2 regions of the Lysinibacillus sp. NPDC096418 genome follow, and region 2 is predicted to be linked to the other one. Evidence: predicted binding sites of a transcription regulator. Region 2 holds the regulator's gene; the other holds the start of a gene.

Region 1 (7,677 bases), on a different contig from region 2:
CTATTGTTCATTCACTAAATAGCCCTTAGTACGTAAGGCATTTTCGATTATATCTAGCGTTTCTAAAGAGGGTGCAGAAATAACATGCAAATGTGTACCACCTGTAAGTTCTGAAAGGTAGCTCGCTTTTGTATCTTGAACGCGTTGTATAAATCTCTCTACATCATGTCGATTAGATACCATAATGGAAGCTGTAATTTCACCATAAATGGGATGTTCGACAATCACGTTCTTTACTGTGCCACCACAGTCGACAATCGTAAGGAGTTCATCTTTTGCATCTCCTGATGAATGGAAGCAAGGGATCGTGCGTTCAACAGTTTGACTGAGTTGATCTGGGTGCATGTATAGATAGCCTTGGCTTGTCGCGATGATTGGCTCATTTCTTGCTTTTAAAAGGGTCATGTCATTCACAATGACCTGTCTAGAAACATTCGCAAATTTCGCTAGATCTGTCCCTGTAATGGGCGTTTTGCTTTTTTGTAATTGTATAAGAAGTTGCAGTCGGCGTTCCTCGCCTAACATTTTTTTCATAAGAGATCACCTCTGCCAGTAATGAAGGAAATCAATTCCTTAGTGCTTAGTGTAACATGAAGCTTTTTGGTTATGCGTGAATTTTTTGTATCCAAATAGATATTCGCACATATGATACGAAGAGAGGAAGGGAGGAAGAAAGTGCGTATTCATATTGTTAAAAAGGGAGATACATTGTGGAAGATTGCCAAAGAGTACGGCATTTCGTTTGAAGATTTGAAACGGCTCAACGTCCATCTTGCCAACCCCGATTATATTGTGCCCGGCATGGAGATTATTTTGCCTGAAAAAATACACAAAGCAACACCTGCTCAACCAATGCATCATGTAAAAGAAGCACCTGCTCAACCAACGCATCATGTAAAAGAAGCACCTGTTCAACCGACGCATCATGTAAAGGAAAGTGTTAAAAAGGAGGAGGCAAGACCTCTGCCTCCACCAGCGCCTCAAATGATTCCGATACCGTTCCCAATGCCAATGCCTATGCAACAACCACAGATGTGGATGCAACCGCCTTTAGAGATGAATTGGAATCAGCAATTAGTTATGCCACAAATGGAACAGCCGGCTTTACCACCAATCCAGATACACACACCAGCGCCCCAACCAGCGCCAGCACCTCCACCAACACCAGCACCTCAACCAGCACCTCCACCACCAATGAATATCATGCCACAAATGCCTGTAATGCCACAGATACCACATTGTCCGAGTTGCCATCAACCGCAAATGCACATGATGCCACATTGTTCGAGTTGCCACCAACCGCAAATGCACATGATGCCACATTGTTCGAGTTGTCACCAACCAATGCACCATCAGATGTTCTGGCCAATGCCGCAGATGCAAATGCCACAGATGCAGATGCCAATGCAGCCACAAGAGATGCCATGTTCGATGCCTATGCCGCAACAAGAGGCGGCATGCCAAATGCCCGCCTATGATATAGCTGGAGCTGGTCAATACCGAGAATCGAGCTCATTTTCTTCTTTATTTAATGTAAAACACCATCAGCACCATCACCAAATGGAACAGCCTTGTGAAATGCCACCACCGATGATGCCAAATTGGCAATTTGATCAATGCCACTGTCAACCGCCATGCCCACCATTTGCGCCATGGACGCCACCTCAATTTTTCCCTGGTGGGATGACGCCTTATCGATGGTGAGATCGTGTATATCGTCGAAGAATTAAAACCTAATATTTGGAAGTATAAATATGAGTCTAATTATTATTTTGTGAAAAGAGCGAAGCAATTAGAAGTTGCTGAAAAAGTAAGAACAATTCATCAACAGCTAGCTCATTTTGAGCCTTCGCTTGCATTACCGTTAGTACCAAGTGATGATGAACAACTTATTGTACAATTGTGGCAAGAAGGAAGCCATAGCGCAGATTTCTCGAAGAAAAAGGATCGACAGCAATCGCTTGATTTATTAATATCATTGCATGATTCGTCTAAAAAAATTGCTTGGCAGCAAGTGCAGGGATTGCACCAACACTCACAACTATTAAAATGGCAAATGCGTTTGATGCGCTTTAAAAGTCGACGCAATGAGATACGTGCATTTTTAACGAAAGAGGAAGTTGCACAAATACTTAAATATAGTGAAAAATCGCTACGATTAATTGAAATGGAAGATGTAGAGGAAAATGATTTAACACTTTTGCATGGAGATGTGGTTCATCATAATTTTCTTTGGTGCACAGATGGGAAACTGCGCTTTATAGATTTTGATTTGGCTCATATAGGTGAGGCAGATGACGAATATGTCTTATGGTTGCATCGGGTGTTACCGGCAGTGGATTATGATTTAGAAAAACTAATTGTTGAATTACCACAACTTAAGCGTTTAGATAAAAGAAAACTACATCGATTAAAATTTCCGAATGAGCTATTACGTGAGTGGTTGTATGTGCTGGATTTACCACTAAATCAACAAATGGTATTTTTAGATTATTTACTACCATTTACGAAACGTGCGCTCACATATTGGCCAAGATTGTGGTACGATAGTGATAGATTTGTAGAGACATAATAACATATCAAAAAAGCTGAGAATGACCGTTAATATGGCGGTCATTCTTTTTCCCGTTGGTTGCAAAAGGTGGACTTTTACCTTTTCTTTTTGTCGAGCATTCGTTCGCTATATGCTATAATCGATAACGATGAATGTGAGGGATTTTACATGTATGATTATTTAAAAGGACAAGTAACACGTATTACGCCTGAATATATTGTATTGGAGCAACAAGGGATTGGATGGCAGTTAAATACCCCGAATCCATTTGCTTTTCGTATGAGTGCAACAGAGCAGCAAATCTATGTCCATTTGCATGTGCGTGAGGATGCACAACTTTTATACGGTTTTCCTAATTTGGATCAGCGTGAGCTATTCCGTAAGCTCATTTTAGTGTCAGGTATTGGACCTAAGGGAGCGCTAGCCATATTAGCGACAGGCAATCCGCAACAAGTGATTAGTGCGATTGAACGTGAGGATGAGCCGTTCTTAGTGAAGTTCCCAGGTGTTGGGAAGAAGACTGCGCGTCAAATGATCCTTGATTTAAAAGGCAAGCTAGGCTCACTTCTAGATACAATTGAATTACCAAGTATGGAGGATGAATTGCCATTATTCGGCGTCAACCCACATAAACATGAACTTGAAGAAGCATTATTAGCATTAATGGCACTCGGATATTCTGAAAAAGAACTTGAAAAAATTCGTCCGCGCCTTGAGGAAAATGACAGTCTGCAAACGACAGATGCGTATATGAAGCAGGCATTACAATTATTATTGAAATTGACATAATGAAAGGAGGGTGAGCTCATGTCGGAACGATTAATAAATGGTGAAGCGGGCACTTTTGATGAGCAATTTGAATTATCTTTACGTCCACAGCGTTTATCGCAGTATATTGGACAACATAAAGTAAAAGAAAATCTTCAAATTTTCATTGAGGCGGCAAAGCTTCGTCAGGAAAGTTTAGATCATGTGCTCTTATATGGTCCTCCTGGGCTTGGTAAGACGACGCTCGCTGCTGTAATTGCTAATGAAATGAATGTTAATGTGCGCATGACGAGTGGACCAGCGATTGAGCGACCTGGGGATTTAGCGGCAATTTTAAGCTCGCTTGAACCAGGAGATGTGTTATTTATCGATGAAATCCATCGTTTGCCTCGTGCAATTGAGGAAGTATTGTATCCAGCTATGGAAGATTTCTGTCTAGATATCGTCGTTGGAAAAGGCCCTGAAGCGCGTTCGGTTCGATTAGATTTACCACCGTTCACACTAGTTGGAGCAACAACGAGAGCTGGGGCTTTATCAGCACCACTACGAGATCGATTTGGTGTGCTTTTGCGTTTAGAGTATTATGATGATGCTTCACTCGCTGAAATTGTTGTGCGCAGTGCGCATTTATTTGATGTTGAAATTGAGCAGGTAGCTGCTGGTGAAATGGCGAGACGTTCCCGTGGGACTCCACGTATTGCAAATCGTTTATTGAAACGAGTACGAGATTATGCACAAGTTCTCGGAGATGGTATGATTACTGATGGACTTGCTAAACAAGCACTCGAACTGTTACAAGTTGATCCAAGAGGACTCGACCATATTGACCATAAGCTTGTAACCAATATGATTGAGCGCTTCCAAGGCGGTCCTGTAGGTTTAGATACATTAGCTGCATCTATTGGTGAAGAGCGTGTGACAATTGAGGATGTGTACGAGCCATATTTAATGCAAATTGGTTTAATCCAGCGTACGCCAAGGGGACGCGTAGCTACGCATCTTGCCTACGAACATTTTGGATATGAGTATCCTCAACAAACATAAAAGAAGGAAGTATTTACAATGCGTGTAGAAGATTTTGATTTTGAATTACCAGAGGAACTAATTGCGCAAACACCACTTGTGGACCGTACTGCCAGTCGCTTAATGGTGGTGACACCCGGTTCAAAAAAAGTGGAGCACCACAAATTTGCGCATATTTTAGATGAGCTAAATGCAGGAGACTGCTTAGTGCTAAATGATACACGTGTTTTACCTGCCCGTTTAATGGGCGTAAAAGAGGAAACAGGTGCACATATTGAAGTCCTGCTGTTAAAACAAACAGCTGGTACAGATGAATGGGAAACACTTGTGAAGCCTGCAAAACGTGTAAAATTAGGCACTGTGGTTACGTTCGGTGAAGGTTTACTGACTGCCACTTGTACGGGCGAATTAGATCATGGTGGACGCCTGTTCGAATTTAAGTATGACGGTATTTTCTATGAAATTTTAGAGCAGCTTGGTGAAATGCCACTGCCTCCGTATATTCGTGAAAAGTTAGATGACCAAGATCGCTATCAAACCGTATATGCTAAAGAGCGAGGTTCTGCTGCAGCACCAACAGCTGGTCTTCATTTCACAGAAGAATTATTAGAACAAGTTAAAGCAAAAGGTGTAGAGATTGTATTCATCACACTACATGTTGGACTTGGAACATTCCGTCCAGTAAGTGTAGACTCCATTGAAAACCACGAAATGCATTCCGAGTTTTATAGTGTGACGGAAGAAGCAGCCGAGGTCATAAATCGTGTCAAAGCAAACGGCGGCAATGTCGTGGCAGTTGGTACAACTTCAACGCGCACATTAGAAACAATCGGCTCAAAATATAATGGCGAAATACGTGCTGAGCAAGGTTGGACTTCTATCTTCATTTATCCAGGCTATGAATTCTCAGTCGTAGATGGTTTAATCACAAATTTTCATTTACCAAAATCAACACTTGTAATGCTTGTGAGTACATTAGCGACACAAGAGACTATTTTAAGTGCATACAACCAAGCAGTTGCAGAAAAATATCGCTTCTTTAGCTTCGGTGATGCAATGTTTATTCGACCAAAAAAGTAAGGCTCTACGCCAAAATATGTTCTTGATGTAATTACTATGTAAGTACATGGAACGGAAAGCGGCCGCCTGTAGTGGAATGTACTGTCAAATACAGACCATGTTGTAGAGCGGAAATAACAAACGAAACAAATCGGAGTACTGTTTTTACTCAAGATAAGAGAGGATTTTTATTTTATGACACAACCAGCAATTCGTTATGAACTACTTCATACATGTAAGCAAACAGGAGCACGCCTTGGTATCGTGCATACACCGCACGGTTCATTTGAAACTCCAGCGTTTATGCCAGTAGGGACACAAGCAACAGTTAAAACGATGTCTCCTGAAGAATTAAAAGAAATGAATGCCGGCATTATTCTTTCGAACACATATCATTTATGGCTACGTCCAGGTAATGATATCGTGAAAGAAGCGGGCGGTCTGCATAAATTCATGAACTGGGATCGTCCAATTTTAACGGATTCAGGTGGTTTCCAAGTGTTCTCGCTTAGCCAATTCCGTAAAATTGAAGAAGAAGGCGTCCATTTCAGAAACCATTTAAATGGGGACAAGCTTTTCCTAAGTCCAGAAAAAGCGATGGAAATCCAAAATGATTTAGGTTCTGACATTATGATGGCATTTGATGAGTGCCCGCCATATCCTGCTACACATGAATATATGTTGAAATCGGTAGATCGTACAACTCGTTGGGCAAAGCGTTGTAAAGAAGCACACGCTCGTCCAGAAGATCAAGGTTTATTTGGCATTATTCAGGGTGGAGAATATGAAGATTTACGACGTCGTTCTGCTGAAGCATTAGTAGAGCTTGACTTCCCAGGCTATGCAATTGGTGGTTTATCAGTAGGAGAGCCTAAAGATATTATGAATAGGGTGTTAGAATTCACAGCGCCATTAATGCCTGCGGATAAACCACGTTATTTAATGGGGGTTGGTTCACCAGACTCACTTATTGACGGAGCTATCCGTGGTATTGATATGTTTGACTGTGTATTACCAACACGTATTGCGCGTAATGGTACTTTAATGACATCTGAAGGTCGCTTAGTTGTGAAAAATGCGAAGTATGCACGTGACTTTGGTCCAATCGATCCAAACTGCGATTGCTATACATGCAAAAACTATTCTCGTGCTTATGTACGTCATTTAATCCGTACAGAAGAGACATTTGGCCTTCGTTTAACGTCGTATCATAATCTACGCTTCCTTCTTAAATTAATGGAGCAAGTGCGTGAAGCGATTCGTGAAGACCGTCTTGGCGACTTCCGTGAAGAATTCTTTGAAAAATATGGATTTAACAAACCGGATGCTAAGAACTTTTAAGCTTAAATTGAGCATTATTTTACCTTTGCTAGTAAAAAGTTATGTAAAATAGAAATTTTTTGTGCTTGTGCATCGCTTTTTTAGGGTAGAATGGTCTATACTAAAAAAGTGAGAATTAGAAAGGGGGTAAGAACTGTGGATCAATTATTAGGTTTATTACCAATTTTATTGATGTTCGTTGCGATGTGGTTTATTTTAATCCGTCCTGCTAAAAAGAGACAACAGGAAACTCAAAATATGCAAAGCAGTCTACAACGTGGAGATAAAATTATTACAATTGGTGGCTTACACGGTGTTGTAGAAGCTATTGAAGATACAGTTGTAACATTAAGTATTGCTGATAATATTCGTGTGAAATTCGACCGTCAAGCAATCGGCCGTGTTGTAAACGACGACTTATTAAAAAAATAATGATAAAGAGACTTACAATATGCATGGACATGTTGTAAGTCTTTTTTTGTATAAAAATTGATGAGTAAGGTCACCTTGATAGTAAGGGGGTGACTGTATGGAAGATTATATTACTATTATTTTTCGGACGTGTTTTTTATATGTGCTGATCTTAATTATTTTTCGTTTAATGGGTAAACGAGAAGTTGGTGAGTTGTCAGTTATGGATTTAGTAATTTTTGTGATCATTGCAGAAGTTGCATCATTTGCACTTGATGAATTAGAAAGTCCATTGTTTGATTCGATTCTACCGATGATTGTCTTGTTAATCATACAAATCTTAAGCGCTTATCTGTCATTGAAAAATAAAAAAATTCGTGATTTAATCGACGGTGATCCTGTACTACTTGTACGAGATGGCGTGATTTTTGAACAGGAAATGCGTAAGCAACGTTATAATTTAGACGATTTATGTCAGCAACTACGGGAAAATGGCATCGCTTCTGTCACAGAGATTGCATATGCCTATTTAGAGCCATCTG
Region 2 (7,677 bases):
TGTTATAAACGGAGACAATAAAACTGTTTTTGCATTAACATTGCTCGGTGCTTTATCAATGTTTTTCATGAGCTGGTGTCGTATGGATATCGTCGACCTAGTATGGAAGCGAGTGCATGCAGCTTTACTATTTAGCGCAAGTGGCATTAGTTTACTACTGTTAAATTTACTCGTAAGTAGTCTTTCCTATAGTGAAGTGTTATTGCTAATCATGTTTGGTTTGTTTTTAGGGATGACGTTATATGGACATCGACACAAGCTTCAAGAAGCGTTTGATGTTGCTGGGACACTCGCGATTTTGACTTTACTCAATGTACTTCTTGTAATGAATTTACCGGACGATGTTGACCGATTGCTACTACCGTTTAGTGCGTTCGTCGGTGTGATGATTGCACTGCGACTACGTGCAAGCGTCATGAAGGTTGCCCATTCATTTATTTTTATGATTACAGTACTCTTAAGTTACTTCATACATGAGGCGACGCCATTTTTTAGTCTTTCACATATTAGTTTAGTGCTACCGCTTGTGTATTTAATTGTGATATATGTGTATGCGAAGCGTCCGAAAGGGACACTGAATTTATTCGAGAAAGCAATGAAGGATCTCTATGTAGTTGATTTTTTAGCTGTCATCACGTGTACTTACTTCTTGGCTTATATCGGCAAAATAGATGTAGCTTATTTTGCAGGTGTTTCTGATATTCCACATCTGATGTGTATTGTGCTTGCTGTCCTTTTTACTGTATCACTTATCGTGCCAGACAAGTATATCGGGCGAGTATTGACGCCAGTATTAGGGGTGTTTTTCCTGCTGATTACAATATTGTTAACGTTGATCCCCTACAATATGCAAGGCATAGAATGGTTTAATATTATAACAAGGCTTGTGTATATGGCAGTACTTGTGGCAATTTTGATGGATATTTATATGAATGGGCGCATTGCACAAAAGTATCGTAAAATAATAGGAGGATTTACAGACCATTTAATAAGCGCTGGAATTGTGGTTGTGATGGCTAGCGTATGGGGACTCCTGTATCAGTTAGCATATAATCAGCTACTTGATTGGACGATTCGTATTGCTTTAACGACAATCATGCTCTTTATGTTTGCGAGCATTTCGCTGTGGCTTAGCTCGAAGCGAAGTTTGAAAGTTCTCAGATTAACCGGCTTTACGATTTTAGTATCCGCCATCGTGAAATTAGTATTCTTTGATTTATCAGCACTAGATTTATTAATTCGTGCAATACTATTTATGACAATTGGTGGGCTTGGCTTATTTTTATCGAATCGCTTATTAAAAAAATAAATTGCTAAAGAGGATCCAAAGTCAAGTTGGAGCCTCTTTTTTTTTATGTGAATAAACGACATATATTTACAAAAAAACAATTTGTTCGCGCTTTTTTATTATTGTTGCGACTTAATTGTAGTGTTAACATTATTAATATAGTGAAAATTCCGTGAACAAAGGGGTGTTTGAATGATTACGTTTTTAGTTTGTATTGTGCTATTAATTGTAGGTTATTTCACGTATGGAAAGTATGTAGAAAAGGTATTTGGTGAGAAAGAGGAACGTCCTACACCAGCATATGTGAATGCTGATGGGGTTGACTATGTACCAATGTCAACGTCGAAAAATTCACTTATTCAGCTACTAAACATTGCAGGGGTGGGACCAGTATTTGGACCAATTGCTGGAGCACTTTATGGGCCAGTGGCTTTTATCTGGATAGTGGTAGGTTGTATTTTTGCTGGAGCAGTCCACGACTATTTAACAGGGATGATTTCAATCCGTAACCGTGGTGCTCATTTACCGGAGCTAGCTTCAAAATTTTTAGGTAAATACATGCGTCATATTGTAAACGTTTTCGCATTATTATTGTTAGTACTTGTAGGGACAGTATTTGTATCGTCACCAGCAATGCTTCTATACAACTTAATGGATGCAAAATTTAGTCTTGCCATTATTACATTTGTTATTTTCGTCTATTATATTTTAGCGACACTATTACCGGTAGATAAAATCATCGGTCGTTTTTATCCGTTTTTCGGTGCACTATTAGTGATTTCCGCAGTAGGTGTAGGTATTGGTCTTGTTGTAACAGGCTCACCGATTCCTGAATTAACACTGAAAAATATGCACCCAGCAGCTTTACCGATTTTCCCATTGATTTTCTTTACGATTACATGTGGTGCACTATCAGGATTCCATGCAACGCAATCTCCTATCATTTCACGTACTACGAAGAATGAAAAAGAAGGCCGTAAAATCTTCTATGGGATGATGATTGCAGAAGGTATTATCGCGATGATTTGGGCAGCTGCAGCAATGAGTTTATTTGGTGGTTACGGTGGCCTAAATGAAATGATCGCAGCAGGTGGTCCGGCAGCAGTTGTAAGTGAAGCTTCTATTCTAATGCTTGGCTCAATTGGTGGTACTTTGGCAATTCTAGGCGTTATTATTTTACCGATAACATCAGGTGATACGGCGTTTCGTGCTGCACGTATGATCATTGCCGATTATTTCAGATTCACACAGGTCAAGGTTCTAAGTCGAATCTGGATTGCGGTTCCGTTATTCGTTATTTCTTATGGATTAACGAAAATAGATTTTAATATTTTATGGCGCTACTTCTCATGGGCAAACCAGGTAACAGCTGTTATCGCGTTATGGGTAGGCGCAATGTATCTATTCCTTTCCTTCAAAAATCACTGGATTGCGACTGTACCAGCAATTTTCATGACAAGCATGGTATTTGTCTATATTCTATTTGAGCCAACGATGGGCTTTGGGTTGCCGTTAACTGCTTCTTATGTGGGAGGTGCTGTAGGGGCGATTGCCATTACTGCATTGTTCTTTACCTACGCACACAAACAACGAGGTACAGGCTTCGTACTTGATGAGGATGTTACGTCATTCAAGGCTAAAATTTAAGGTGAGTGTGTTTCCGCCAAAAAAATTCGGTGGAAGCACACTTTTTTTGGTAAATAAAACAAAAAAACATGTATGATACATAGTAAGAGATGGCGGTCGATTCAGAGGAAGCGGAGGAACATATTGGATTGGCTAATTAGTAGTTTGATTTTTGTATTTGGACTAGTCTTTGGTTCGTTTTTTAATGTAGTTGGCTTACGTGTACCGATGAAGGAGTCAATTGTATCGCCACCTTCACATTGTACGATATGTCAACGTCAGCTGAAGCTACTAGATTTAGTACCGGTGTTGTCGTTTTTATTGTTAGGCGGGAAGTGTCGTGGTTGTGGGCACAAAATCTCATGGATTTATCCGTTAATGGAGCTTATCACAGGCGGGTTATTTGTTTTTGCTTATTGGCAACTTGGATTTAATGTGGAGTTTTTGATGGCATTGCTATTTATTTCACTACTTGTCATCATTGTTATATCGGATATTTCGTACATGTTGATTTCTGATAAAGTGCTGATTTTCTTTTTGCCGCTATTCATCGTCGGGCGGATTTTATCTCCTTTAACGCCTTGGTGGGATAGTTTACTAGGTGCTGTTGTAGGATTTGGCATATTATATAGCATTGCTGTGTTGTCACGTGGTGGTATGGGTGGGGGCGATATTAAGTTATTCTTTTTAATCGGGCTCGTGCTAGGCACGATAGATTCTCTATTGACGCTGTTTTTAGCAGCTGTGATTGGTATATTTGTGGGCATTATGATTCTACGTGTACGGGAACAAGAGAAACAAAAGCATGTGCCATTTGGTCCATCGATTGCCCTTGCGGCGATTATTGTGTATTTCTATGGCGATAAGATTTATGAGTGGTACTTTATATTATGGAAGAAAGTTGAAATTTTTTAATGGGGGAATGAAATTTTGAAACCGGTAATTGCAATTACCGCTTGTGCGGAGGATGATTTATCTTCACGTTTAAATGCGGCATATAGTAAGAGTATACTAGAAGCAGGCGGGATACCAATCATAGTGCCATTTGGTGTTGATGAGGATGTCTCGCAGGTTTTATCTATAGCAGATGGGTTATTACTTTCGGGTGGTCATGATGTGCATCCATTCTATTTTGGTGCAGAACCGTCTCCGAAATTAGGGCAAATTTATCCTGAACGCGATATGGTTGAGCTTGCATTGACAAATAGAGCTATCGAGAGAGAAATGCCAATCTTCGGAATTTGCCGAGGTATTCAATTACTTAATGTCGCACTTGGGGGTACATTATATCAGGATATCGATTCGGAAGTTCAAAGTAATAAATTATTAAAGCATGCACAACAAGCAGCTAGAGGTGTTGCAACACATTATGTAAATATTGACGAAGGTAATTTATTAATGAAAATTATTGAACAAAAGCAGCTTGCTGTTAATTCGTATCATCACCAGGCAATCAATGTGCTGGCTGAGTCATTGAATGTTGTTGCAACGTCGAGTGATGGCATAATCGAGGCTGTAGCGCATGAAGCATTACCTTTTTGTTTAGGCGTTCAGTGGCACCCTGAGGAACTAGCAATTGCGGGAAATGAAGCGGCGAAACAGCTATTTAAAGCATTTGTCGAGGCTAGTAAGGCATATAAAACAAAATAATAATAATAGAAAAGCTGTCCAATACAGTCAGATTTAGACTGGTAGGGCAGCTTTAACTTTTACTATTGTACGCGGCGATAAAGACCAACTACTTGTCCTAAAATCGAAACTTGGTCCACAATAATCGGTTCCATCGTAGCGTTTTCAGGTTGTAAGCGGAAATGCGTTTTTTCTTTGTAGAAGCGTTTAACTGTTGCTTCATCTTCTTCTGTCATCGCTACAACAATGTCACCATTATTCGCTGTTGACTTTTGCTTTACAATGACTAAATCCCCGTCCAAAATCCCTGCCTCAATCATGGATTCACCCATAATTTCTAGCATGAATAGTTGATCCTCACTAGTACCGTATGTGTCTGGTAATGGGAAGTATTCCTCGATATTCTCAATCGCGGTAATTGGTGAACCTGCCGTTACTTTACCAACTAAAGGCACGTGAATGACACTTTGCTTTTGAATGGTATCTTCAGGCTCTAGGATTTCGATCGCACGTGGTTTTGTTGGGTCACGGCGAATTAAGCCTTTTTGCTCTAAACGTGCTAAATGACCATGCACAGTCGAGCTAGAAGCAAGTCCTACAGCTTCTCCAATCTCACGTACAGATGGTGGATAACCTTTTGCACGAACCTCTTCTTTGATGAATGCTAAAATGTCCTCTTGCCTTTTCGAAACTTTTTTCATAATGCTCACCTCTTTAACTTTATGTACTCGTTTTCCTTATTAAATAGTATAGCAGAATGCGAACACGTATGCAAACATAGGTTCGAAAAGTGTTTGACAAAAACGTTTGTTCGTTTTATTATGAGAACATACATTCCGAACAAACATTCTAAAAGGGGAAATTGATAATGAGTTGGATGAAAAAAAACATACATATTTCAATTTTACTAGGAGCTTGCGTATTATTTGCAGGATATCTCTTAATAACTGATCCTGGAGAAATTACATATAAAGAAATTGATATCAAACATGGCGATAGTTTATGGTCGTTAGGTGAACTACATCGTGGTAAAATGGCTACTGATGAGTGGATACAAATCGTGAAGCTAAAAAATGAATTAACAGATTCGAAAATCGTGGCAGGAAAGTCATTAGTTATTCCAGTAGTTGGCGAGCAAGCTAAACCCATCAATACAATAGAAATTGCGAGAAATGAACAATGATGAATGAAAAACAATCGGCTGTTGTCTATTGCCGTGTTAGTACTGAAAAAGAGACGCAAAGCTCATCACTTGAGCGACAAGAAGATGAACTTGTAAGCTACGCAAAAAATCAAGGTTACAGTATAAAAGGTGTCTTCAAAGACAAGCATAGTGGCTATGATGTTGAGCGAGAAGGACTCCTTGAAATGCTAGATTTTATAAAAGAAGAAGGCGTGAATGCTCTTTTCGTTCAAGATGAAACACGTTTAGGCCGTGGTAATGCGCGTATGGCAGTCCTTCATTTATTGCAAAAAACGGAAACAGATGTTTTTTCGGTGGAAGATTCAGGACCAGTTCAGCTAAATGAAATGGACACGATGTTACTAGAAATATTAGCGATTGTAGAAGAGTATCAGCGCAAAATTCATAATGCAAAAATCCGCCGCGGTATGCGCCGTGCAGTCGAAAACGGTTACCGCCCTGAAAAAAATCTAACGAATCGTGGAAATGCATATGGACAAGAGCGAAAAGAAGTACCGATTGAAGAGATTATCCAGCTTCGTAACAAAGGCTTTACTTTTCAAGAAATTGCAACAACGCTTAGAGGTTTAGGCTTTAATGTCAGTAAAGCTACTGTACATCGAAGATTCCAAGAACACCAAGAAAGATTAGAAGGCAAATAATTTGCTCTTCTAATCTTTTTTGCATACTTTTGTAGTAGTATAAGTACGAAAGAGGTGTGGAATAATGTTATCGAAAGAAAAAATTAATCGTATCAATGAATTATCAGCAAAGGCAAAAGCAGGAAATCTAACAGAAGCAGAGGCGAAGGAACGTTCAGCACTTCGTAAAGAATATTTAGACACCTTCCGTGCAACAATGCGTGATACAATCGAAAATGTGAAAATTGTGGATGCAGAAGGAAATGATGTAACGCCAGAAAAGGTAAAGCAAGCCAAAAAGAATAAATTCTTGAATTAATGTGACGTTTTTTTGATTTAGTATTTCATAAATCTTACGTAGTATTACAAAAGCATTGTTTTCTTATGGAATCTTGACTAAACTGTAAAAGTACAATATCTAGGACGAGAAAGGATGTCACAATATCATGACTCAACATGCGGATCAACTAGCGATTAATGCTATCCGAACATTGTCAATCGATGCAATTGAAAAAGCAAATTCAGGTCACCCAGGTTTACCAATGGGGGCTGCACCAATGGCTTACACGCTATGGACGAAACAACTTCGCCACAATCCAGCTAATCCAAAATGGACTAACCGCGACCGTTTCGTACTTTCAGCAGGTCACGGTTCAATGCTTTTATACAGCTTACTTCACCTTGGTGGCTATGGCTTACCAATGGAGGAAATTAAGAACTTCCGTCAATGGGATTCATTAACTCCAGGACATCCTGAGTACGGTCATACAGTTGGTGTTGAAGCCACTACTGGTCCTTTAGGTCAAGGGATTGCTATGTCAGTTGGTATGGCTATGGCTGAACGTCATTTAGCTGCAACTTATAACAAACCAGGCTATGACATTGTAGATCACTACACATACGCACTATGCGGCGACGGTGACTTAATGGAAGGTGTAGCAGCTGAGGCAATTTCTTTAGCTGGTCACTTAAAATTAGAAAAATTAATCGTTCTTTACGATTCAAATGATATCTCTTTAGATGGTGATTTAGAAAAATCATTCTCTGAAAACGTTCAAAAACGCTTCGAGTCATACGGCTGGAACTACTTAAAAGTAGCTGACGGTAATGATACAGCAGCAATTAACGCTACAATCGAAGAAGCGAAAAAATCTATTGGTAAACCAACACTGATCGAAGTAAAAACAGTAATTGGTTTCGGTTCACCAAACAAATCTGGTAAATCTGATTCACACGGTGCACCACTTGGTAACGACGAAGTGTTATTAACAAAAGCAGCTTATGAGTGGCCACACGAACCATTCCAAATT

The links. The regulator LexA, encoded in region 2, represses DNA repair genes until DNA is damaged. The targets are predictions, from matches to a motif close to CGAACATATGTTCG.
Region 1: the regulator LexA is predicted to act here: its motif matches at 2,667-2,680, upstream of ruvA (Holliday junction branch migration protein RuvA).

The regions. Positions count from the first base shown of each region.
Region 1 is NZ_JBIWEY010000001.1:226,615-234,291, reverse strand. Features, by position in the region: gene ACIQZG_RS01100 (transcription repressor NadR) at 1-534, opposite strand; gene ACIQZG_RS01095 (LysM peptidoglycan-binding domain-containing protein) at 676-1,704, shown strand; gene ACIQZG_RS01090 (phosphotransferase) at 1,709-2,572, shown strand; gene ruvA (Holliday junction branch migration protein RuvA) at 2,723-3,343, shown strand; gene ruvB (Holliday junction branch migration DNA helicase RuvB) at 3,362-4,366, shown strand; gene queA (tRNA preQ1(34) S-adenosylmethionine ribosyltransferase-isomerase QueA) at 4,385-5,425, shown strand; gene tgt (tRNA guanosine(34) transglycosylase Tgt) at 5,600-6,745, shown strand; gene yajC (preprotein translocase subunit YajC) at 6,881-7,156, shown strand; gene ACIQZG_RS01060 (DUF421 domain-containing protein) at 7,254-7,677, shown strand, end outside.
Region 2 is NZ_JBIWEY010000015.1:77,858-85,534, reverse strand. Features, by position in the region: gene ACIQZG_RS13120 (DUF2339 domain-containing protein) at 1-1,309, shown strand, start outside; gene ACIQZG_RS13115 (carbon starvation CstA family protein) at 1,481-2,935, shown strand; gene ACIQZG_RS13110 (prepilin peptidase) at 3,059-3,829, shown strand; gene ACIQZG_RS13105 (gamma-glutamyl-gamma-aminobutyrate hydrolase family protein) at 3,845-4,564, shown strand; gene lexA (transcriptional repressor LexA) at 4,627-5,244, opposite strand; gene yneA (cell division suppressor protein YneA) at 5,412-5,726, shown strand; gene ACIQZG_RS13090 (YneB family resolvase-like protein) at 5,723-6,388, shown strand; gene ACIQZG_RS13085 (DUF896 domain-containing protein) at 6,453-6,686, shown strand; gene tkt (transketolase) at 6,814-7,677, shown strand, end outside.